Linked DNA regions of Candidatus Ruthia magnifica str. Cm (Calyptogena magnifica). The protein of the gene in region 1 interacts with the protein of each later gene in a pairwise test. Links are inferred from orthologs where the notes say so. Each region holds a gene or a part of one and is shown on either strand. Other genes may lie near its edges.

The links.
Region 2: the proteins of gyrA (region 1) and gyrB interact in binary tests that used the Escherichia coli proteins (3 or more experiments, as listed by UniProt). The link is inferred for Candidatus Ruthia magnifica str. Cm (Calyptogena magnifica) from one-to-one orthologs.

The regions. Positions count from the first base shown.
Region 1 is NC_008610.1:323,656-334,713, forward strand. The notes cover bases 6,295-9,436. They hold gyrA (DNA gyrase subunit A), read left to right. Parts: upstream 6,295-6,643; coding sequence 6,644-9,229; downstream 9,230-9,436. Other genes in these bases: RMAG_RS01560 (3-deoxy-7-phosphoheptulonate synthase), read left to right, coding at 6,295-6,542. In the rest of the region: RMAG_RS05800 (hypothetical protein), read right to left, coding at 228-371; RMAG_RS05435 (type 2 periplasmic-binding domain-containing protein), read right to left, coding at 1,187-1,438; parC (DNA topoisomerase IV subunit A), read left to right, coding at 1,947-4,184; 6-carboxytetrahydropterin synthase QueD, read left to right, coding at 4,286-4,663; GTP cyclohydrolase FolE2, read left to right, coding at 4,660-5,454; more of RMAG_RS01560, read left to right, coding at 5,448-6,294; RMAG_RS01570 (peptide chain release factor 3), read right to left, coding at 10,105-11,058. UniProt on the Escherichia coli protein: A type II topoisomerase that negatively supercoils closed circular double-stranded (ds) DNA in an ATP-dependent manner to maintain chromosomes in an underwound state.
Region 2 is NC_008610.1:1,768-16,611, forward strand. What follows is about bases 782-3,882. They hold gyrB (DNA topoisomerase (ATP-hydrolyzing) subunit B), read left to right. Parts: upstream 782-1,178; coding sequence 1,179-3,587; downstream 3,588-3,882. Other genes in these bases: dnaN (DNA polymerase III subunit beta), read left to right, coding at 782-879; RMAG_RS00030 (phosphoribulokinase), read left to right, coding at 3,618-3,882. Also shown: more of dnaN, read left to right, coding at 1-781; more of RMAG_RS00030, read left to right, coding at 3,883-4,505; leuS (leucine--tRNA ligase), read right to left, coding at 5,137-7,587; RMAG_RS00040 (dihydroorotate dehydrogenase), read right to left, coding at 7,620-8,558; bioD (dethiobiotin synthase), read left to right, coding at 8,598-9,239; RMAG_RS00050 (glutathione S-transferase N-terminal domain-containing protein), read right to left, coding at 9,522-10,151; RMAG_RS00055 (cytochrome c1), read right to left, coding at 10,230-11,093; RMAG_RS00060 (cytochrome b), read right to left, coding at 11,097-12,320; petA (ubiquinol-cytochrome c reductase iron-sulfur subunit), read right to left, coding at 12,334-12,930; RMAG_RS00070 (hypothetical protein), read right to left, coding at 13,035-13,340; preprotein translocase subunit SecA, read left to right, coding at 13,393-14,844. UniProt on the Escherichia coli protein: DNA gyrase negatively supercoils closed circular double-stranded DNA in an ATP-dependent manner to maintain chromosomes in an underwound state.

The DNA.
Region 1 (11,058 bases):
CAAACAACATAGCATTTACAATAATGAACATCAACATAATTGAAGTTTTTGCTGAGTTTGTAATGACCTAGGAAATATCTTATATTGTTATAAACAAGTCTAAGATAAATACATATACTACTACCACTACTTCAGTACATTGTCGTAGATGCTTATCCATAACAATAATGACTAAGAATAATATACTTAAGGCCTTAGTGAAAGATTTTGCTAAATTCTTCATACTCTTAAAACATACTTGGATAACCTTTCATTTTAGCGATGATGTAATTGGCAATCATCATCATTGAGCCGATAATTAATCTTGGCATAACGTCAGCTAAAAACATTCTATTCACTGTTATTTCAGTAGTAGCCGCATAAATCACCATAACAATTGAAGGCGAGAACTATAGTGTCAGAAGAACTAATCACAATAGAGCTAATGACAATAATAGTGGCAGGTGATAAACTTGATACAGTAGCAAACATTATACAAGCCAATACTGACCATTGATAAACCGCCTTTAATTCATTTAGCCAATATTACTAATCACAAAATCAACTAAGTATTGTGTTGTGCCATCTCTTTGACAAAAATCTAATTTAAAAATGGAATAGACATTAAAATATAATATTCTGTTGAGTCAAATATTATGTCAGTAAGAGAGGCTAGAGACTCATTTTTAAATAATAAAATTGCATTAACGATGATTTTTTTCCTGTTCTTTCATTTCAATTGTTTTTAGCAAAGAAATATTATTCATAACCACCCATGAATATAATAATGACAAATATCATGCAAGTAGATATGATAAAAAATATTGACTACGCTGTCAACAGCAATATACGTGTTACACGTTGATAACGTAGGATTGCACCTAGCAAGACTAACCAAATAAATAATGACTTCCAATGTACAAACTGTCGTATTATTTTTTTAGTTTTTATAGTGTTACATTGCTGAACTGTAGCATCTTTACCTATCTGATTTTCAAATTTAGCCCAAACTAGTTTCATTGTTATAACTCACTGTTTTTTGTTCAGGGGTTAGAATGTAGGTATTGGTTTTGCCAGAATCTATAATGTTTTCATATTTTTTATTGCAGTGTCAAGTGCAAATTAAGTGACTTTAGCAGCCACTTCTTTGATAATTTTTTATAGTTCAAAGCGAATATTGTCAGGTAAAGTGTTATTAAAATGTATTCTAAAACGCTATGGTCAGATATGATTGTATCTTTTTGCACCTCAAAGATTTTTTTTGACCATCAATAACGTCTGTTACCAAAGCATTATAAATTTCAAAAAACATCTTTTGTGGATTTGCATCAATGGCTTCAAACTGTGCTTTGAGTGCATCAGAACTTATGCTGCGAAATTTTAAACTTTGTGCATCTTTAGGCGTAATCAGTAGATGATTTGTAGAAATTTGTTTCATGCTATTAAGCCAATAGTCCAACCTTTAAGTTCTTTTCTATTGATAGAGTTTAATAACTCTTATCCTTTTTTGAATTTGTAAAACAATTTAATACTTGTGTGTTTTTAAATAATAAGGGTAAATCAAATAGCATCTATTTTTTAGTGTATTTACTAAATTTAGACAGTGAAAATACTGTCAATTATACATCGTTAAATAGTGGCGTCTTAAGTAGTGTCTTCAGCAGTAACGTGAGAAAATTTAATCATAATCTCTTTGGCCAATATCATGAATGGCGCTACTAATTTGATATTTTTATTCATTAACTACTACATGGCCTATTAGGCATAATATTGGCACCATTCAATTTACAGAAGACTTGCTTAATCATTTCATTGAAAGTCTTAAAATAATCAAGTGTAAATTGTCTTTGATATTATCAATAGTAGTACACTATATAAGAACTTATCTAGATATCATAAAACCACTTTTAATTTATCAAAAGTTGAATTAAAATATAGTCTAATTTTAACTATCCTTAACATCCATAATGAATCAGATTAGTCTTGAACAACAAAGTGTCGCTGAGTTTAGTGAGCGTGCTTATCTTGATTATTCAATGTATGTTATTCTTGATCGAGCATTGCCCTTTATTGGTGATGGCTTAAAGCCAGTTCAAAGGCGTATTGTTTATGCAATGAGTGAACTTGGCCTGAAATCTACAGCAAGATTTAAAAAATCAGCTCGTACTGTGGGTGATGTACTTGGTAAATTTCATCCGCATGGTGATAGTGCTTGCTATGAGGCAATGGTATTGATGGCACAGCCATTTTCTTATCGTTATCCATTTATTGACGGGCAAGGGAACTGGGGTGCACCAGATGATCCTAAATCATTTGCAGCAATGCGTTATACAGAAAGTAAACTTTCTCGTTATTCAGATTTGTTGCTCAGTGAAATTAATCAAGGAACGGTTAATTGGGTAGATAATTTTGATGGTTCACTTCAAGAGCCTAAAAATCTGCCTGCACAAGTACCTAATTTATTACTAAATGGCACTTCAGGTATTGCTGTGGGTATGACAACTAATGTGCCACCGCATAATTTGACCGAAGTAGTGAGCGCTTGTATTGCGTTATTAGATAAACCATCTATGGATTTAGATGGAATCATGCAGATTATTCGAGCACCTGATTATCCCACCGATGCTGATATTGTGTCCTCACCTGCAGATCTTAGACAAATTTATGAAACAGGTCATGGGTCGGTTAAGATGCGTGCTATTTATCAAAAAGAAAAAGGCAATATTGTGATTGAAGCGTTACCTTTTCAAACTTCTGGTGCCAAGGTAATTATCCAAATTGCAGCGCAAATACGTGCGAAAAAACTACCTTTGGTGGATGATATTCGAGATGAGTCAGATCATGAAAATCCAACACGTATTGTTATTATTCCACGTTCTAATCGAGTTGATGTAGATGTATTAATGCTGCACTTATTTGCCACAACTGAGCTTGAAAAAAGTTACCGTGTTAATATGAATGTGATTGGTTTGAACGGTAAGCCTGGTGTTCTGTCACTTATTCCGATGCTTAAAGAATGGTTAAGCTATAGAATGAAAGTTGTAATTAATCGTTTAACCTATCGCCTTGATAAAATTCTTGTGCGTCTACATATTTTAAAAGGATTGCTTATTGCTTTTTTAAACATTGACGAAGTGATTGCCATTATTCGTGAGCATGATAAGCCAAAATTAGTATTAATCGATCATTTTAAGTTGAGTGATATTCAAGTAGAAGCAATTTTAGAGCTAAAATTGCGTTATCTTGCAAAATTAGAAGAAATTAAAATTCAAGCCGAGCAACAAGACTTAGCATTAGAGAAAGAAAAATTAAAATTGCTACTTTCAAGTGACTTGCGTCTTAAAATTTTGATTAAAAAAGAACTAAAAGCTATTATTAAGGATTTTGGTGATGAGCGTAGATCTAACATTAAAAGAAATGTAAATACTGCTCAAGCTTTTAGTGAAGATGATTTAGCACCTGCTGAAAATATTACCGTCGTGCTTAGTGAAAAAGGTTGGGTACGCAGCGCTAAAGGCTATAGTATTGATCCAAACACACTTAATTATAAAGCAGGCGATAGTTATTTAACTAGTGTGAAAGGCAAAAGTAACAAACCTGTAATTTTTATTGATTCAACAGGTAGGTCATATTCACTACTGGCTAATTCATTGTCCAGTGCGCGAGGACAAGGCGAGCCCTTAACAGGTAAATTAAGCCCGCCTTCAGAGGCGCGATTTGTTGATGTGATAATGGGTAAGGCGAGTCAAAATATCCTATTGGCTTCTAACATAGGGTATGGTTTTATTGCCACTATTGGTGATTTACTATCTTCAAGACAAGCAGGAAAAGCATTCTTTTCGCTATCTAAAGGTGCACAAATGATGAGGATTATTAATGTGGATGATTTAGATAATCAATTTATTGCACTGGTAACAAATCGTGGGCGTTTATTAATATTTCCAATATCTGAATTGCCAATATTATCTAAAGGTAAAGGTAGCAAACTTATTCAAATCTCTACTAAAGATGTTAAGTCTAGACAAGAGTTTGTGATGAATATTTGTATTTTGCTAGAAACTCAACATTTGAAAGTCATTGCAGGTAAGCGTCATTTTACCATCAAGTTCCAAGATTTGAGTAATTACATAAGTTCTAGAGCGCGTTGTGGTAAGCTTTTACCTAAAGGATATCAAAATGTCTCTTCCATTGAGGCAATTGGTTAAATCAAAATATTTTAGATAAGTCAATAATCTATTCATCAATTCAAGGTGAAATTCTTAGAAAATCATAGGTATAATTAGTAATTTTGCCAATTTTTACGAAAATGTTCGTCCTAAAAATTGTTACCGATTTTGCATCAGCCCATTTACTCAGAGATTATCCAGGTGATTGTTCACGTCTGCATGGTCATAACTGGAAAGTTGAAATGATGGTTGTTGCTAGAAAATTAAATAGCAATGGTATTACTATTGATTTTCGAGAAATTAAAAAACAAACTAAGGTTGTTGTAAAGCTTCTAGATCATCAATATTTGAATGAGATAGCGCCTTTTGATAAACTCAATCCTACCGCAGAAAATATTGCCAAGTATTTTTTTTATGAAGTGGGTCAACTAATTAATACTAATGATGTCAAGGTCAAGGAAGTGACTATTTGGGAAACATCTAGAGCATCTGTGACTTATTACCAAGGAGACTTATGAGTGCGATTCATTTACCTGATACACAAAATAGTGCCGATACTCGTCAAATTATCATTGATAAAGTAGGTATTAAAGATATTACTCATCCCATTACTTATATTGACTGTGATGGTAATAAAATACCTACAATAGGCATTTTTACCATGACAGTATCCTTATCAGAGCGTGTTAAAGGTACACACATGTCACGCTTTATTGAGATTTTAAACGAAGGTCCTTGTGAATTTAGTGCGCATAATTTTGATAAAATTATTGACAAAGTAAGAAAAAGACTTGAATCAGATATTGCACACATTACGCTTAATTTTACTTTCTTTAGGAGGAAAAAAGCCCCATCTTCAGGCGTTGAATCAATGATGGATTATCAAGTGACCTTATATGGCACGCTAAATAAAGACGAGGTACAAGTAATGATGAAAGTCGTGGTGCCTGTAACCAGTCTATGTCCTTGTTCAAAAAGTATTTCTAAATATGGGGCGCATAATCAACGCTCGCACATTACAATTAAGGCTAAAGCAGCTAAAGATAAAACTTTGCACATTGAAGATTTGATTGATTTGGCTGAACGTAAAGCTTCGTGCGAACTTTATGCTATTCTTAAGCGTGATGATGAAAAAGTAGTGACTGAAAGAGCGTATGATAACCCTGCATTTGTTGAGGACTTAGTACGTGATATTGCAGTCGATTTAAATGCAGATGATAAAATTAGTTATTATCGTCTTGAATCGGAAAATTTTGAATCGATTCATAATCATTCAGCTTATGCACTTATTGAAAATCAAAAATGCTAAAAAAAATCTTAAATAAAATTAGTAACATTCGTATCACGAAGATAGAATCTATTACTCCGCCAATAGGCTTTATTAAAAAATACCCAGTCAAAAAGCCACAGTCTGATTTTATTATCCACTCAAGAAAAACCATTGCTGATATCATCTCCGGTAAGGATAAGCGTTTATTAGTTGTGGTTGGACCTTGTTCAATTCATGATCCAAAAGCTGCTATAGATTACGCGCAACGATTGTTAAAAATAAAGCAAAAATTAGATCAAGATTTATTTATTATTATGCGTGTTTATTTTGAAAAACCACGTACTACAATTGGCTGGAAAGGGCTTATTTATGACCCTAATTTAGATAATAGTTTTGATATGGAAAAAGGCTTTGATTTAGCTCGAAGTTTGTTATTAGGTTTGTCAAAAATGGGCATGCCAAGTGCAACAGAATATCTTGATTTAATTACTCCGCAATACATATCTGATTTGATTTCATGGGGAGCAATTGGTGCACGAACAACCGAAAGCCAAACGCATCGAGAATTGGCATCTGGCCTGTCTTGTCCAGTGGGTTTTAAAAATGGTACAAACGGTAACATCCAAATTGCCATTGATGCGATTGTATCTGCTTCAAATTCACACATGTTTTGGTCGATTAGCAAAAAAGGCGTGGCAAATCGCTATACTACAACTGGCAATCCAAATTGCCATATTATTCTTCGTGGTGCTGCAGATGGACCTAACTATAGTAAAGAAAATATTGATAATGCTGCTAAGCAATTGATAAAAGATGGTTTATTAGGTAGAGTTATGGTTGATTTTTCCCATGCCAATAGTGAAAAAAATTTTAAAAACCAGTTGTTAGTGGGTAATGAAATTGTCAAGCAAGTGAGTTTAGGTTCAGATAAGATTTTTGGAGTGATGATTGAGTCCAATATTTATGAAGGTGCTCAAGCGGTAGATGAATTAAAATCGTTAGAATATGGAGTTAGTATTACCGATGCTTGTCTTGGTTGGCAAGATACAGAAAATCTGCTTAAAATATTAGCATCATCAGTTCAAGCAAGAAATACATATTTTTACACTAAAAGCCTTACTTTTTAATGAAGGATTTATCAAAAGTCTAGGTTTTTGTTTGAAACAAAATTAATATTTGTATTCAAATTAGGTAAAATTAAAGTCAATTTGAATCAAGTTTTTTTATCATGTCTGAGCATACTGAAAATCCCACTCATTTCAAGCCAAATTTACCGGTAGTTACCATTGAAGATGAGATGCGTAACTCCTATTTGGAATACGCAATGAGTGTTATTGTTGGACGTGCATTGCCTGATGTTCGAGACGGGCTTAAGCCTGTACATCGTCGCGTACTTTACGCCATGGAGGTTCTGGGTAATGATTATAATAAGTCTTATAAAAAATCAGCCCGTATTGTTGGTGATGTGATTGGTAAATATCATCCACATGGTGATACTGCTGTGTATGACACTATTGTACGTATGGCGCAACCATTTTCAATGCGCAATATTTTAATTGATGGCCAAGGTAACTTTGGCTCAGTTGATGGTGATTCAGCTGCTGCCATGCGCTATACAGAAATTCGCATGGCCAAACTTTCGCATGAGTTATTGAGGGATTTAGAAAAAAATACCGTTGACTTTATTGACAATTATGACGGTTCAGAATCAGAACCTTTAGTATTGCCAACGCGTGTACCTAATCTTTTAGCCAATGGCTCATCAGGCATCGCAGTCGGTATGGCGACTAACATTCCACCTCATAATTTGGGTGAAGTGATTGAGGCTTGTTTGAAAACCATTGATAATGAAGATATCACTATTGATGAATTGTTGGAAATCATGCCAGGTCCAGATTTTCCAACAGCAGGTATTATTAATGGTGCAAGTGGTATTCGCCAAGCCTATGAGACTGGTAAAGGTAAAATTTACTTGCGTTCAGTACCCCATATTGAAGGCGAAGGCGAAGACAAGCAAAGTATTGTTGTGACCGAATTGCCTTATCAAGTTAATAAAGCCAAACTAATTGGTAAAATTGCAAAACTTGTTAAAGATAAACGCATTGATGGTATCACTGGGCTTCGTGATGAGTCTGATAAAGATGGTATGCGCATGGTGATTGAGTTACGTCGTGGAGAAGTTCCAGAAGTGATGCTTAATAATTTGTATAAGCTGACTGAAATGCAAACTGTATTCGGTATTAATATGGTGGCGATTGATAAAGGCATGCCAAAGTTAATGACACTAAAAAACATTCTAGAGGCATTTATTGCTCATAGACGTGATGTAGTGACTCGTCGCTCTATTTTTGATTTAAACAAAGCCAGAAATCACGCACATTTATTAGAAGGTTTAGCAGTTGCACTGCATAATATTGATGACATTATTGAACTGATTAAATCTGCTTCAAACTCGATAGACGCAAAAGAAGTATTAGTGGCTAAAACTTGGCAAGGATCAGTGATTAAAGAGCTGATTGGCGATCGTGATATGGTAATGTTTAAGCCAGAAGATTTGCCAACAGAGTTAGGCTTGCAAATGGATGGTGATTATCAATTATCACAAAAACAAGTACAAGCTATCTTAGATTTAAAACTTCATCGCTTAACAGGGCTTGAAAAAAACAAGATTTTTGATGAATTTAATGAGCTATTAGAGCGTATTAAATATCTATTGGATATTTTACAAACACCTGAAAGACTCATGCAAGTTATCCGTGAAGAGTTAATAGACATTCAAAGTAACTACGCTAACGCTCGTATGACACAAATTTTAGAACACAAGATTGATTTAACGCTTGAGGATTTAATTACCCAAGAGAGACGTGTAGTCACCTTATCTCATGGTGGTTATGTGAAAGCACAATCTTTAAGTGATTATCAAGCTCAGCGTCGTGGTGGCAAAGGTAAAGTAGCTACTAAAGTAAAAGATGAAGATTTTGTTGATCAGTTATTTATTGCCAATTCTCACGATACAGTTTTGTGCTTTTCATCCTTAGGAAAAGTGTATTGGCTTAAGGTTTATGAGTTACCAATGGCATCACGCATTGCACGTGGTAAGCCAATTGTTAACTTATTACCATTAGAAAAAGAAGAAATCATTAATGCTATTTTGACAGTTTCAAAGTTTGATGAAAATCATTTTGTTTTTATGGTAACTAGTAGTGGTACGTGTAAAAAAACAGTACTCACTAACTTCTCAAAACCACGCAAAGGTGGCATTATTGCCATAGAATTAAAAGATAACGACCAACTTATTGGCGTAGAAATTACCTCTGGTGAGCATGATATTATGCTATTTTCAGCCAATGGTAAATCCATTCGATTTAAAGAATCAGATGTCCGTGTCGTAGGGCGTACAGCCATTGGCGTACGTGGTATTAAATTAGCAAATGCTGATAAAGTAGTGTCTCTTATTGTTGTCAATCAAGATAATCCAATTCTAACAACAACTGAAAAAGGTTTTGGTAAACGCACGCGTCTTAATGAATATCGCTCTCAAGCACGAGGTGGTTTAGGTGTTATTTCTATTAAAACCTCAGATAGAAACGGAAAAGTTGTTGGTGCTATTCAGATAACTGATGAAGATGAGATGATGTTAATTTCCAACAAAGGTACTTTAGTCCGTGCTAGAGCAGTTGATGTTTCTATCATTGGTCGTAATACTCAAGGCGTAACCTTGATTAATATTATCAAAGGTGAAAAATTAGTCTCTATTGCAAAAATTGCTGAGATAGAAGACGAGGAATCTGAAGGTGAAAATAGCATAGAATAATTATAAAAATAATTTCTTTGATAAAATCAAAGCACACCTGATTAAGTTTAATTATAGAAATTTTTTGAAAAAAAATTCTATATTCAAGAATTTACTAAAAGTTTATGAACTGTAACCTTACCTTATAAACAATATAGATAGCAATTTTTTAGAAATTTTATTTTAAGAATGTAAAATACTGAGCATTAATTGGGCGAAAGTTTGCTAGTGTGGATTAAGTTCTATGGACTCTATTTTAGTTTAAAAAAATATTTAATAAGCTCATTTTCGTTTTACGTACTTAACCAATTAATCATTACAATTAAAGTGTGTCAAGCGCGTGATGTTTTGATTTTCGAGAAGCGAATTTTAGTTATGTAAACTTTTCTGATTAAAATTTAATTAATAGTTGATTTGGTAACAATAACTTTGCAGAGGTTTAATTTAGTCACTAATTATGATATTAATAACATCATTAAAAATGCAAAATTTTGCTGTTATAAAGTAGTTAGATATAGATTTAATGCGCTATTTATATTGGTTTGCTTGGTAATTACTGCTTTAACGCTAATTGGAGTTGTGTTAATGATTGATTACAACTTGCAGCTAATTACACAAAAATTGTACACTGGGTTTGATTCAGTGGCTAAAAAAATAATTGTACATAACTGCTTTTGCTAGTTTTATGAAATACTGGATGGACTATTGTATCTTTTTTTGGAAAAAAGTTTGATTGTTACGCTTTTAGTTCTTGTTATTTTAGTGAGACGATATTTAGAAACTGTACGCTATTTTTTTACATTTGGAAAATGTTTAAGGATAATGCTTTAAAAAAATGATTCTGGATAAGAGAATTGGCGTTGTGAAAAATTGTATTATTCAAGCAATTTTTTTAATTAATGCTCACGGGTTGCTAAAAAAACTAAGTTAGGGTAGCGTTCTATGGTTAATTGCAAGTTAACACTGGATGGTGCAAGATAAGCGAGCATACCTCTTGCATCGATAGCAATATTATTACCTGCTTTTATTTTAAGCTGTTCAATGTCCTTGTCACTACCTGTTACCCAGCGTGCTGTTGCGATGTTAATGGTTTCAAATTGACAATCAACACCGTATTCATGTTTTAAACGGTGTGCTACCACGTCAAATTGCAAAATACCAACAGCACCTAAAATTTGTGATGAATTGATAATTGGGTGAAATACTTGGGTCGCACCTTCTTCCGAAAGCTGCTTTAAGCCTTTTTGCAAGGCTTTGGTTTTAAGCGGGTCTTTAAGTTGAGCACGACGGAAAAGCTCTGGTGAAAAATTTGGAATGCCCTGAAAAGTGAGTTTTTCGCCTTGGGTAAAGGTGTCTCCAATGCTAATACCCCCATGGTTGTGGATACCAATTATATCGCCAGCGTAAGCCACCTCTGCGAAGGTGCGTTCGTTAGACATGAAAGTCACTGCATTACTAATTTTTATTTGTTTGTTGGTTGATACTTGCAGGACTTTCATGCCCTTTTTGTACTGTCCACTAACGATGCGCATAAAAGCAAGACGATCATGATGTTTTGGGTTCATATTGGCTTGAATTTTGAAAACAAAGCCAGTCAGTTTGTCCTCATCAGGCTTGACTTCTCGTACATCCGATTCACGATTTTTTGGTGTGGGTGCGTACTGTATAAAGCCATCAAGTAAATTTTGAATACCAAAGTTTGAAATGGCTGAACCAAAAAATACTGGAGTTTGTTTACCAGCTAGAAACTCATCTAAACTAAATGGCGTGGTTGTCTCGTGAATAAGCTCAATTTCTTCACGTATTTTAAGAATGGTATCTTCACCTAAAATTTCATCAAGTTGAGAATT
Region 2 (14,844 bases), 330 kb from region 1 along the record:
GATATTATAAAAAAATTATCAGAAGATATAATCATTGAATTTATCATTGAAAGTTCTAAAATTTACATCAAAGTTAATAAAAATTCATTTGAACTCAACACATCCAATCATCAAGATTTTCCGTCATTACCAAAAATAAAAAACAGCGATATTATTAAAATAAAACGACATGTTTTAAAAGATTTAATTGAAAATACTAGTTTTTCAATGGGTAGCCAAGATATTAGAACTTACTTAAATGGTTTATATCTCGAAATTGACAAAAATAGCATTGTTGTTGTTGCAACTGATGGTCATCGACTTTCTATTGGAAAAGTAAAACAAACCCATAACTTATCCAATAAAAAATCAGTCATTTTACCAAGAAAAGCAGTGTTCGAATTAACCAAACTACTTAACAAAAATGGATATAAAGAAATTGACATTCATTTATCAGATAATTATTTTTATCTTATTAGTAATAACACGACTATTATTAGTCGATTAATTGATGGCAATTTTCCTAACTATTTACAAGTACTTCCAACAAATTTTAACAATATTATCATTATTAACCGCCTAGCTTTTCTAAACTCATTACAACAAGCCTCAATTTTTGTTGAAGAACGAACTAAAGGAGTTAAATTAGTATTTAAAAACTCTAAATTACATATTTTTTCACATTCTGAAAGAGGACAAGCAAAAACGCAAATTAATATTAAAAATTTTGATAAAGAAATTGAAATTGCATTTAATATTAATTACTTAATTTCAATTTTAGAAAAATTACACACCAATGAAATTAATATGATAGTTCCGGATGGAAAAAGCCAATCCTGCTTATTAAGTAGTATGAATGATGATATTTACCAATATGTTGTCATGCCTATGCGTATTTAATATTTGAATTATGATTGAAAAAACTAATGAATTAGTACACGAAAAACAAAATACCATATCTTTTTATATAAATTATTTTATTTAATTAAAATCAGATTAAACCAAAAAGTTTATACATTATATTATCCAAATTTTTAAATTAAAGCCATCATAAAAACAGTTTTAAATTTTTATTTAATTTAAAAGAAATATTTTGATAATATACTACTTTGTCCATGTTAAACATAACAGTATAAACCATAAGCAAACAGGATCTATCTGTTTGCATGGTATAATTATTTTATTTATTTACAGCGCTTATGTCGGAAAAACAATCACAAGAATATCAAGCTTCTAGTATTAAAATTTTAAAAGGATTGGATGCAGTTCGAAAACGTCCTGGCATGTACATTGGTGATACAGATGATGGTACTGGATTGCATCACATGATATTTGAAGTTGTTGATAATGCTATTGATGAAGCTTTAGCTGGATTTTGTTCAAAAATTAATATTACTCTTCACGAAGATCTATCAATTTCTGTTAACGATAATGGTCGTGGTATTCCTGTTGATATTCATCCTAAAGAGGGAATATCTGCAGCAGAAGTAATTATGACTATGCTCCATGCAGGAGGTAAATTTGATGACAACTCTTATAAAATATCAGGTGGATTACATGGCGTGGGTATATCTGTTGTTAATGCACTGAGTGAATGGGTTGAATTAACTGTGTACCGTAATGGTAAAATTTATTTTCAACATTATAATATTGGTGTACCTAATGAACCTATAAAAGTAATTGGAAAATCAGACAAAACAGGTACAACCATTCACTTTAAACCCAATGTTGATATTTTTTCAATTACTGAATTTAAATATGATATTTTAGTAAATCGTATTCGTGAATTATCTTTCTTAAACTTAGGTGTTCATATTCAAGTTAAAGAATTATCAACAGGAAAGAAAGATTTTTTTAAATATAAAGGTGGTATTAAAGAATTTGTAAGATATCTTAACAAAGCAAAAAATCCAATTTTTAATAATATTATTACAATCAATGCACAACGTGATGATATTGAAATTAATGTAGCATTACAATGGTCTGATTCTTATCAAGAAAATATTTATTGTTTTACAAACAACATTCCACAAAAATATGGGGGTGGTCACTTGGCTGGTTTTAGAGGTGCATTAACCAGAACATTTAATAATTATATTAATAATTCCAGCATTGCTAAAAAAGAAAAAATTTCAATTACAGGTGAAGATACTCGTGAAGGCTTAACAGCGATTATTAGTATTAAAATACCTAATCCAAAATTTTCATCACAAACCAAAGATAAATTAGTATCAAGTGAAGTTAGAGCACCTGTTGAATCAGCACTGAATGAAAAATTAAGTGACTATTTATTAGAAAATCCAATAGAAGCAAAAATTATTATTAGAAAAATTTTAGACGCTTCACATGCGCGTAATGCAGCTCGAAAAGCAAGAGAAATAATCCGTCGTAAAGGTATGCTCAATATCGCTGATTTACCTGGAAAATTAAGCGATTGCCAAACAAAAGATCCTACTAAAAGTGAAATTTTTTTAGTTGAGGGTGATTCTGCAGGTGGCTCTGCTAAACAAGGCCGTGATCGGCATACACAAGCTATTTTACCTTTAAAGGGAAAAATATTAAATGTTGAGAAAGTTCGCTTTGAAAAAATATTATCTTCAATAGAAGTGGGCACTTTAATTACTGCACTAGGTTGTGGTATCGGAAAAGAAGAGTACGATATTACTAAGTTGCGTTATCATAAAATTGTAATTATGACAGATGCGGATGTAGATGGTGCACATATTCGCACTCTATTATTAACCTTTTTCTATCGTTATTTACCAGAATTAATTGAAAATGGATATTTGTATATTGCACAACCACCTTTATACAAAATCAAAAAAGGTAAGCAAGAATGCTATTTAAAGGATAATCAAGAATTAAATGATTATTTATTACAAGAAGCAATTAATGATGCATATTTCTTTTTATCAAAAGAAACGCCTGCTATTTCAGGCATGGCATTAGAATCTTTAGTAAAAGAATATTACAAAATAAATACCATTATTGATAAATTGTATAAACGTTATAATTTAGCTCTACTCAAAGTAATTGCAAGTTCAACACCTATTGATGATTTAACCAATCAAAAAAATATGAACACTTGGTGTGCAAATTTAACTGAAAAATTAAACAAAGATATAACGCCAGCACAAAAACATATAGTTACTTTTAATGCTATTTCTAATGAAGTTGAGCATACATTATGCGTGTATGGAGTTAATACTGAACATAAAACACTAAATGCAGCATTCTTCAGTTCTCTTGATTATCAGGCCATTAAAGATTTTTCTAAAAAAATTGAAAGTATGATTACTCAAGAATCTTATATTGAAAAGAAAAATAAACAAGTCAAAGTTGATCGTTTTAGTCATGTAGTTGATTTTTTGATTAAAGATGCTAAAAAAGGTCAAAGTTTCCAAAGATACAAAGGTTTAGGTGAAATGAATCCTGAACAACTTTGGGAAACTACCATGGATCCTGAACAAAGAACCCTACTTAAAGTTAAAATTGAAGATTCTATTGTTGCTAATGAAGTTTTCTCAACCCTAATGGGTGATAAAGTCGAACCTAGAAGAAACTTTATTGAGAACAATGCCTTGTTAGTTGATAACTTATATTTTTAAAAAAAATAAAATACAAATAAGGAGACAAATATGTCAAAAAAACACCCAGTTATTGTAGTAATAGGCTCATCAGGTGCTGGAACAACCTTTATTAAACGTGCCTTTGAGCATATTTTTAGAAAAGAAAGTATCAATCCTTTGATTCTAGAGGGGGATAGTTTTCACAAATATGATCGAACCTCAATGAAGGAAAATGTTAAAAAACAAGAAGATTTAGGTAATAATTTCTTTTCTCATTTTGGTCCAGATGCTAATTTATTTGAAAAAATAGAACAAACTTTCAAAGATTATGGAAAAACAGGTAAATGTGACCGTCGTTATTATTTACACTCTGAAGAAGAAGCTGTCGAATACAACCAACGTTTAAGTACCTATTTAAGCCCTGGAGAGTTTACCCCCTGGAAAAAAGTAGATGATACTACGGATTTATTATTTTATGAAGGTTTACATGGTGCAGTAGTTACAGATGATATAGATATGGCACAACATGGTGACTTAAAAATTGGCGTTGTTCCCAGTGTGAATCTTGAATGGATTCAGAAAATTCATCGTGATAATGCAGAAAGGGGCTATTCAGAAGAAGAAATAGTTGATACCATTTTACGTAGAATGCCAGACTATATTAACTATATAACACCACAATTCTCTCAGACAGATATTAATTTTCAACGTGTTGCAACGGTAGATACGTCCAATCCTTTTATTGCTAGAGACATTCCAACACCAGATGAAAGTTTTGTGGTGATTCGCTTTAATGATTTAAACAAAACACCAGTTGATTTTGTATACTTATGTAGTATGATTAACAACTCATTTATGTCCAGACGCAATACTATCGTTGTTCCAGGTGGAAAAATGAGCATAGCAATGGAAATTATTCTTTATCCGATTATCAAAAAAATGATTAAAAATAAGTAAATTTTTCTTTTAAGCAGATACAAACAACATGAATCCATTTGAAACTAAATTTTAGTGATACTTTTAGAAAAATATCTTACTGTTAATATTTATTTCAAACTTCATTATAAATTAATTTTTCCTTATATTTTTTAGATCTGCTTAGACACACAATACTTTAAAAAAGTTCTATATAATATAGCTAGGTTTTTATAAAAGAGACACTCAGTGCTTATTATCCATAACTATCTATATTTATCAAGGTGCAACAATTAAGTAAATTTTGAGTGCGCAGATTCAAGTTTTTCTGGAACTTTAGTGATAATTTTTTCACATTTTTAACGCCATTTATGATTATAAATTTAGCTTTGTTCTTGCTAATATTATGTCAGATTGAATTTTTCTTTCTATTACTACACTATTTCTCTTAAAAGCAGAATTATAAGCGTTATAACAGTCAATATAAGTGAATAAATATTCAATGATGTTTATAGTTGTGGATAAAAAGAACTTGTTCAATATTACAATTTTCTACAGAAAGAAAAACCATATTAAAACCTTAGTCACGAACTTTCTTACAACTGAGAATTTAAACATAAAACACTTCTACTTTTTAAAGTAAGTCCTTGTTTTATATGTATTCAATAAAGACTTATTTAACAACAATATTAACTAATTTATTAGGCACGATAATCACTTTAACGATAATTTTACCTTTAGTAAATTTGGTAATATTCTCATTTGCCAATGTTTGTGCTTCAATTTGTGCATTATCTACATCAGTACTGAACATTAATTTAGTACGTAATTTTCCATTGACTTGAACAATGATTTGCATTTTATCTTGAACTAGTGCTGATTTATCAACATTTGGCCATGGTTCATTGATAATTGCTTTTATATTGCCTAATTTTTTCCATAAATAATGGCAAAGATGAGGTGCAATTGGACTTAAAGTTTTAAGTAGAATGTGGATAGATTCTTGACGGATCGCCATAGAAGTTTTGCTGGTATCATTAAATTTTGATAAGGTGTTACACAGTTTCATGAGTGCGGCAATAACGGTATTAAATAAATATCTACGGCTCATATTATCGGTAATTTTACTAAGTGTTTGATGGGTTTTTAGGCGTATGTCCTTTTGAGCTTTGTCAAAATTATTCAAAGTACCAATAGCATGACTTTTATGATCTTGGATAAAATCCATAATCAAGCGGTAAACCTTATTAATAAATCGATGTACACCTTCTAAGCCTGAATCACTCCATTCTAGGTTTTGGGTTGGTGGTGCGGCAAATAAGATGAATAAGCGCACTGTATCAGCACCATATTTTTCAATCATTTGTGCAGGATCAACAGTATTACCCTTGGATTTACTCATTTTAGCACCATCTTTGAGCACCATCCCCTGGGTGAGTAAATTTTTAAAAGGTTCGTCATTTTTAATAAAACCTTCATCACGCAATAATTTATTAAAAAATCGAGCATATAGTAAGTGTAAAATAGCGTGCTCAATGCCACCAATATACTGATCTACACCACCATTTGCTAGCCAATAATTAGCACGCTTATCTAACATTTTATCGTTATTATCTTTGCAAGTGTAGCGGGCAAAATACCAAGATGATTCAAAGAAAGTATCTAAAGTATCAGTTTCTTGTTGTGCCATCTTGCCACATTTTGGGCAAGTAGTTTGATAAAATTCTGGCATTTTTTTGATGAGCGAGCCAACACTATCAAAACTCATTACCTCAGGTAAGACAACTGGTAAGTCAGCTTCAGGCACTACCACTATTCCACAATTTTGGCAGTTAATAATGGGGATTGGACAGCCCCAATAACGTTGACGTGATATACCCCAGTCCTGTAGGCGGTAGTTTGTTTTTTTCCTACCTAAATTTTTATCTGTTAAGGTCTTAGCAATTTCGTTAAAGGCTTGGTCAAAATTCAAGCCGTTAAATTCACCTGAATTAAACAATACACCTTTATCTGTCATAGCATTTTTATCAATACTTATATTTTCATTAATAACTTTTTTTATGGCAATACCATATTTTTTTGCAAATTCATAATCCCTTTTATCGTGTGCAGGAACACTCATAACTGCACCCGTACCGTAGCCAATTAAAACAAAATTAGCAATCCAAATAGGCACATCATCGCTTGTAATTGGATGTATACATTTTACTCCTAAGTCAATACCTTTTTTATCTATGGTTTTCATTGTTTCTTTGGTGATTTGTATGGTTTTGCATTCGTCAATAAAAGCTTGAACTTGTGGATTATTTTTGCCAGCCTCAAGCGCAATAGGATGTTCACTAGAGATAACTAGGTAGGTAACACCCATGAGTGTGTCTGGACGAGTGGTGTAAACTTTAATCGAATCGGCATTATGTCTAGGAAAGTCAACCTCTAGGCCAACAGATTTACCAATCCAATTTTTTTGCATAGTTTTAACCGCATCTGGCCAACCATCGAGTTTATCTAAACCATAAATTAATTCATCGGCATAATTTGTGATACGCATAAACCATTGTGAGATTTTTTTTTTCTCAATCAGTGCATTAGAACGCCATCCACGCCCATCAATCACTTGTTCATTTGCTAATACGGTTTGATCAACAGGGTCCCAATTAACAATAGCATTTTTCTTATACACCAAGTCTTTTTCAAATAATTTAATGAATAACCATTGTTCCCAGCGATAATATTTTTGGTGACAAGTAGCAATTTCTCGTGACCAATCATAGCCAAAACCTAGTTTACTTAACTGATCTCTCATATAATCTATATTTTCATAAGTCCATTTGGCTGGAGAAACTTTATTCTCTAATGCAGCATTTTCAGCCGGTAGACCAAACCCATCCCAGCCAATCGGTTGCATGACATTTTTGCCTTGCATTTTTTGATAGCGAGAAATAACATCGCCAATACTATAATTACGCACATGACCCATGTGCAAGCTCCCAGATGGGTATGGAAACATACTCAAGCAGTAATATTTTTCCTTTGAAGTGTCTTCACTAACTTCAAAAGATTTATTTTCTTGCCAATATTTTTGCGCTTGCGCCTCAATTTTTTGAGCGTTATATTCTGAGTTCATAAGGTATTTTTGTTCATATTAGGATCACAGACTTATATGGATGAATTGAGCTCTAATATACCAACTAAATCACCAATATTGTTTAAGTTATTTTCGTTTAAATATTCACTAATACCATCATTGATTTTATGACACACTAATGGATCATAAAACAGTGCTGTACCTATGCCAATAGTTGCTGCACCTGCGATGATAAATTCTATTGCATCGTTAGCAGTGGTAATGCCACCTTGACCAATTATGGGCACATTGTAATGTTTACTAACTTGATAAACTTGATGTACTTTTAACAGAGCGATTGGTTTAATAGCAGGGCCAGATAAACCACCTTGATTATTACCAATGATTGGTTTTTTGGTTTTAGTATCAATACTCATACCCATAAGTGTGTTAATCACTGCTAAAGCATCAGTACCTGCATCAATACAACGTTGAGCGTTTAAAGCAATATCAGTTTGGTTGGGTGATAATTTAGTGATAATTGGCTTTGAGGTATTTTTCCGACAAATATCAACAACTCGATAAGAGATATCTGGGTCATTACCAAATGTTACGCCGCCTTCTCTAACATTTGGACAAGAGATGTTAATTTCAATTGCGTCAATATTTGTGTTATCAAAGCGTTTAGTAATTTCGCCATATTCCTCAATGGATGAACCAGAAATATTAATAATAAAATGTGTTTCAGTTTTATCTAAATTCGGTATAATATCGTTAATCACCACATCCGTACCTGGATTTTGCAAACCAATAGCGTTTATCATACCACTAGGCGTTTCACATACTCTATGAGGGATATTGCCAAGTCTTGGCTCTAGAGTTGTACTTTTAAGACATATAGCACCTACATCGGTATTAGAAAATCCATCAATTCGTGTATACTCTTCACCAAAGCCAACACAGCCTGATAAAAGGACAATGGGTGAGTTTAATGAAAGTCCGCAGAACAGGGTTTTTAAGTTATTTAGCATGGGTGGTATTATACATTTTTGCTGTTAAAATTATTATTCATGAAAGGATTATTCATTAGTGGTAGTGGTACCAATGTTGGTAAAACATTTGTTGCCCAATATTTAATTAGATTATTGTCAAACACTCTTAAGGTTAGTGCTAGAAAGCCAGTTGAAAGTGATTGTGAAAATAAGAATGGGCGGCTAATTCCAAAGGATGCCTTGTTATTATCCAAGGCTTGTAATATTAATGAGCCAATTGACAAGGTGTGCCGATATAAGTTAGAATCGTGTAGTAGTGCGCAAATGGCAAGCCAAGACTCGGGATTAAAACTTACTTTAGATGATTTAGTTGATGCTTGTATGTCAGATGAATTTGTTATTGTTGAAGGGACGGGTGGATTACTTTCTCCAATAGCGAGACAAGCATTAAACAGTGATTTAATTCAAGCACTTGATATGCCAGTAGTGCTAGTGATTAAAGATGAGTTAGGTGCAGTTAATCAAGCGTTACTTAGCATTAACTCTGCGCAGAGTTGCGGGCTTAGTATAAGCATGTTGGTGTTGAATCAGATTCAACCTAATTTTTTGAAAAATGCACAAGCAATCAAGCAACATACGGATATTGATATCAATGTGTTTAATCAAAATCATTTAGCGTCATTTGAAAGAAAAGTTAAAAAAATCCTATTAGTGATTTAATCAAACAGTTTTAAGTTTGGTTTCAATTTAAAAAAATATACCTTCGTCATTTTTTACCTGTATAAATGATAGCAATCGCATTGATAGGCATAAAGTGTTAACTTATTTTTTAGAAAATATTACTTTAAAGCTAAGATTATAATTATTATAGGTTATAGATTGTGTTTCTAGTAATATTTAGAATAATCTGGTTGTGTTAAAATTTCTTTAACACAACCAGTAAAAAATAGGTGATGGAGTTGCGTGATAAGCTTTAAGTAGAACACAATACAGACATGTTTTTTAGTTGTATTCTCTTTCACAATCGGTTAGACTTATTTTGAAGCTTTCTCTAGAAAAAAGTCTATTTGCATAATTTGTAACGGCTTTTCCTGGTGTGCCTAGCACAATATCAAGTTTTTTTAAACGCCATAATAAAGCGCCTAGACAAGCATCAACAATAGTCATATTGTCACTCTTAAAGAAGGCTTTATAAGCAAATAAAGGCACCAATTCAATTAGATTATTTTTTAGAATTTTACGTGCTTTGTTGGCGTCTTTTTTGATGCCTAATTCAATGTTGTTTACCAATTCAAACAAACAACCAGGTGCTCTGGTAAATCTAAAGATAAGCAATCTTTTCTCTGATTTTTCAATAGGGTCCACAGGTAGTAATGGTGGGAACGGAAAACGTTCATCAAGATATTCCATCACCACTGAAAGGTCGTATAAAACAATACCTCTATCAAACAAAGTAGGCAATGATTGATATGGATTAAGCTCTAGAATTTCTTCAGGAATTTCTTCAAGCTTTAAATTTAATACCCCTCTTTCAATATTTTTTTCAGCCATGATGAAGCGTACTGCATGAGACTGTATATCTTGTGGTGAAGAATAAAGCGTTGTTGAAGATGGATTAGGTTTTGTTAACATAATAATTATTATTAAAAAATAATAATAACAGTGTTTTTTAAGACGCTGTTATAGAGTGAACTTTACTTGTATTAGAAATTAATTTTTAGTACGCCATTTGCCGTACTTAATATCTTTCCAATATTCTTTTTTCATTAAATAGGAGAAAATGAACAAGATAAACAAAAAGCCCAATACTTTAATACCAAGGTCAAATCGTACTAGTTTAGCTGGCTCACCAACATAGTCTAGAAAATTGCTAATATCTCTGATATCTTGTTCAAATTCTTTGCTAGATTTGTTTTGTTTCAATTGCCATAGAACATCTGGCATGGAGGCGTTTTCTAGTATATGGTTGTTTACACCAAACACACGTGAATCGTCTTTATAAAATCCACGTAAATAGGAATATATCCAATCTACGTCTTTTGAACGTGACACTAAAGACAAGTCTGGATTACTGCCAAACCATTGTTTTGCATTAGAAATAGACATGGCTGAAGTAATTAGTGAACCCACTTTTTCGTTGGTAAATATTAGATTTTTTTCAACCTCTTTATCAGTGGCTTTCATTAAGTTTTCTTCAATTTCTTCTTTAGAAATTTTTTTTAAAAAACTTTTAGCTTGGTCGGGGCTAGTAATTTCACTATCAAGTGCTCTTGAAAGAGCCACAAAATCATCATGTTTTAGTGATTGATTATTTAACACAGCTATTTTTGCTTTCTCATAAGCAGCAATGACATCATCTAAGAATAAGTCCTTTCCAATACGATTGTAGCGCATAAATTGGATTGAATGACAACCAGAGCAGTAATTCATAAATAACTTTACACCTCTTTGTAACGATTTTTTATCATTTATGTCAGTATTAGCATGATCTAAATGAACTTCAGTTGATGCTAAGACATTAAAATAGAAGGTTATAATCGATATTATAAGTATTACATGTAATTGTTTTTTCATCATTTACTCCGTTACTCTTGTTGGCACTATTTTTGTTTTTCCAATGGAGGTAAACCAAGGCATTAAGATAAAGAATCCAAAATAAGTGACTGTAAATATTCTTGCTAATAGTGCATTAATTGGTGTTACTGGCTGCATGCCTAAGTAACCAAGTATGACAAAACTGATAACAAAAATTCCTAGAGCGACTTTATAAGGCCATGAGCGATAACGGATTGATTTCACGCTAGATTTATCCAACCACGGAAGTGCAATTAAAATTAATAATGCTGAAAACATGCCAACAACACCTGGGAATTGTGAACTAAACATAGGCGGAATGGCTCTTAATACTGAGTAAAAAGGTGTCAAGTACCAAAGTGGTGCAATATGACTAGGTGTTTTAAGTGGGTTTGCTTCAACAAAATTAGCATTTTCTAAAAAATAGCCATTCATTGCTGGGGCGAAAAATACAACAGCTGAGAAAATCATTAAAAATACTATCACGCCAACAATATCTTTAACACTGTAATATGGATGAAATGGAATGCCATCTTTAGGAATGCCATCTTTGTTTTTATTTTTCTTGATTTCTATCCCGTCTGGATTATTTGAGCCCACTGTGTGTAATGCCACAATGTGCAAAAACACCAAAATAACTAAAATTAACGGTAAAGTAATCACGTGTAATGAAAAGAATCGATTTAAAACAGGGTCGCCAACTGCATAGTCACCTAAGATAAAGGTTAGAATGTCTGGGCCAAATACGGGCACAGAGCCAAATAGTGAGATAATCACTTGTGCGCCCCAATATGACATTTGTCCCCATGGTAATACGTAGCCCATAAAGGCTTCTGCCATTAATGCAATATATAGTACCATACCTAAAATCCAAATCAATTCACGCGGGGCTTTGTATGAGCCATAAAGTAAACCACGATACATGTGCAAATAAATAACAATAAAAAAAGCAGAGGCGCCTGTTGAGTGTAGATAGCGAATGAGCCAACCCCAGTTAACATCACGCATAATGTATTCAACTGAAGCAAAGGCATGTATTGCATCAGGTTTAAAGTGCATAGTTAAAAAAATGCCTGTTACAATCTGCATGACCAATACTAACATAGCCAATGAACCAAAAAAATACCAAAAATTAAAATTTCTAGGAGTGTAATATTCTGCTAAATGCTCGTTCCAAACTTTGGTTAGTGGGAATCTTTGATTAATCCAGTTTTTATTGTTATTCATCCTATTCTCCTGATTATGCTTTTGGGTTAATGCCAATTCTAATGAGAGAATCTGCGACAAAATAATAAGGTGGAATAACCAAATTTGTTGGTGCTGGAACGCCAGCATAAACTCTACCTGCTAAGTCAAACTTAGAGCCATGGCAGGGACAGTAAAAACCACCTTTCCATGTATCTCCACCAAGATCGGCAGAGCCTAGTTTAGGTCGATAGGTTGGCGAACAGCCTAAATGGGTACAAACACCAACAATAACGGCAATATTAGGATTAATTGAGCGATAAATATTTTTAGCGTATTCTGGTTGTTGAGAGAGTTTATTACTGTCAGGGTCGGTTAAGATACTATTCAACGTACTTAAATTTTCAATGGTTGTTTTATCACGTTTAAAAATCCAAACGGGCTTTTTTCGCCATAGAACCCTAACTAATTGTCCATTATCCAACTTACTAATATCAACATCAACTGGTGCGCCAGCAGCTTTTTCTCTTGCTGAAGGCATCCATGATGATAAAAATGGCACCAACACAAAACCAACACCTACTGCACCAATTACGCTTGTAGCGCCCGTTAAAAAACGTCTTTTTTTTAAGTCTATCTCTTGTTTTGACATAGGGTTACAATCCTTTATTTTGAAAAATCGAAATAAAATCTAATTTTAGACCCAAATCATTATAATGTATATCAGCTTTATATAATAGATAATTGTTATGAGAGCTATTTGTTGATATTAATTTTGATTTCTACGTGTGTTATAGACACAAGCGCTGGTATTTGTATCAAAAGTTCTAGCAATGTCACTAATTGCTTTTGAGCTCTAAAGGCAATGGCTTGGTTATGAGTTATTAATGTTGCTGTGTTATCCCTAATTAAACATAATTCAAGTGGTTTTAATGTATCTTGTAAAAGCTTAGCCAACTCAATGTTGATTTGATTATAGGTCTTTGCTTGGGCAAATAGTTGCCCAAGTTGGCCACTAGGCATAAAACTTGCAAGATTTGTTAGGGCTTTATACTGACACATTTGTATATCTATGAGAAAATGGGTTATTTAAATTAATTTAAACATATCCTATATGAGTATTTTAAATAAAGTTTTATCAAAAATTATTGGTTCTAGAAACGATCGATTCATTAAGGTATTGTACAAAACTGTTGATAAAATTACTGAATTGGAGTCAAAAATGCAAGCACTTAGTGACGAACAACTCAAATCTAAAACCCAAGAATTTAAAGATAGAATTAACAATAAAGAGACCCTAGATTCAATTCTTGTTGAGGCGTTTGCCGTGATTCGTGAGACATCAACACGAGTATTAGATCTTAGACACCATGATGTGCAACTCATTGGTGGCATGGTACTTAATGATGGTAATATCGCAGAGATGGGCACAGGCGAAGGTAAAACTTTAGTGGCAACTCTACCTGCCTATCTTAATGCGCTTAGCGGTAAAGGCGTACACATAGTCACTGTGAATGACTACTTAGCAACTCGTGATGCACAATGGATGGGCAAAGTATTTGATTTTTTAGGCATGAGTGTGGGTGTTATTGTCTCAAATATGGCACATGAAGACAAGCAATCAGCCTATCTGTGTGACATTGCTTATGCAACTAATAATGAGTTGGGTTTTGATTATCTTCGTGACAATATGGCATTTACTTCTGAGCAAAAAGTGCAACGTATACTTAATTTTGCCATTGTGGATGAGGTGGATTCTATTTTAATTGATGAGGCTAGAACGCCTTTGATTATTTCTGGTCCAGTGGATGATTATGCACAAATTTATCAGACTATTAACCATATGATTCCTAATTTTACAAAGCAAATAGAAAATGGAGAAGGCAAAGAAATAGTCATTGAAGTGGCGGGTGATTATACCGTTGATGAAAAGCACAAGCAAGTGTTTTTGACTGATGATGGTCATGGTAAAGCTGAGCACTTATTAATTGATGCTGAAGCCTTACCAGAGGGTGTTAGTCTTTATGATGCGAGCAATATTTTACTAATGCAACATATTAATTCAGCATTACGTGCGCATATTTTATTCCAAAAAGATGTGGACTATATTGTGCAAGATGACGAGGTTGTGATTGTTGACGAATTTACTGGCAGGACTATGCCAGGTCGTCGTTGGTCAGAAGGGCTACATCAGGCTATTGAAGCTAAAGAAGGAGTGAGCATTAAAAAGGAAAACCAGACGCTTGCCTCAATTACTTTTCAAAACTATTTTAGACTTTACACAACACTTTCAGGTATGACAGGTACTGCCGATACTGAAGCTGTGGAATTTCAAGATATTTATGGTCTGGAAACCTTAGTTGTTCCACCTAATAAACCGTCAGCACGTGCAGATAAATCAGACAAAATTTATTTAACAACACAAGAAAAATTTGAAGCTATTGCATTTGATGTTGCCAATTGCCAGCAAATTGGACAGCCAGTTTTGGTAGGTACTAGCAGTATTGAAAATTCAGAATTAATTTCAACCCTATTAGAAAAAAACAATATCAAACACGAAGTTTTA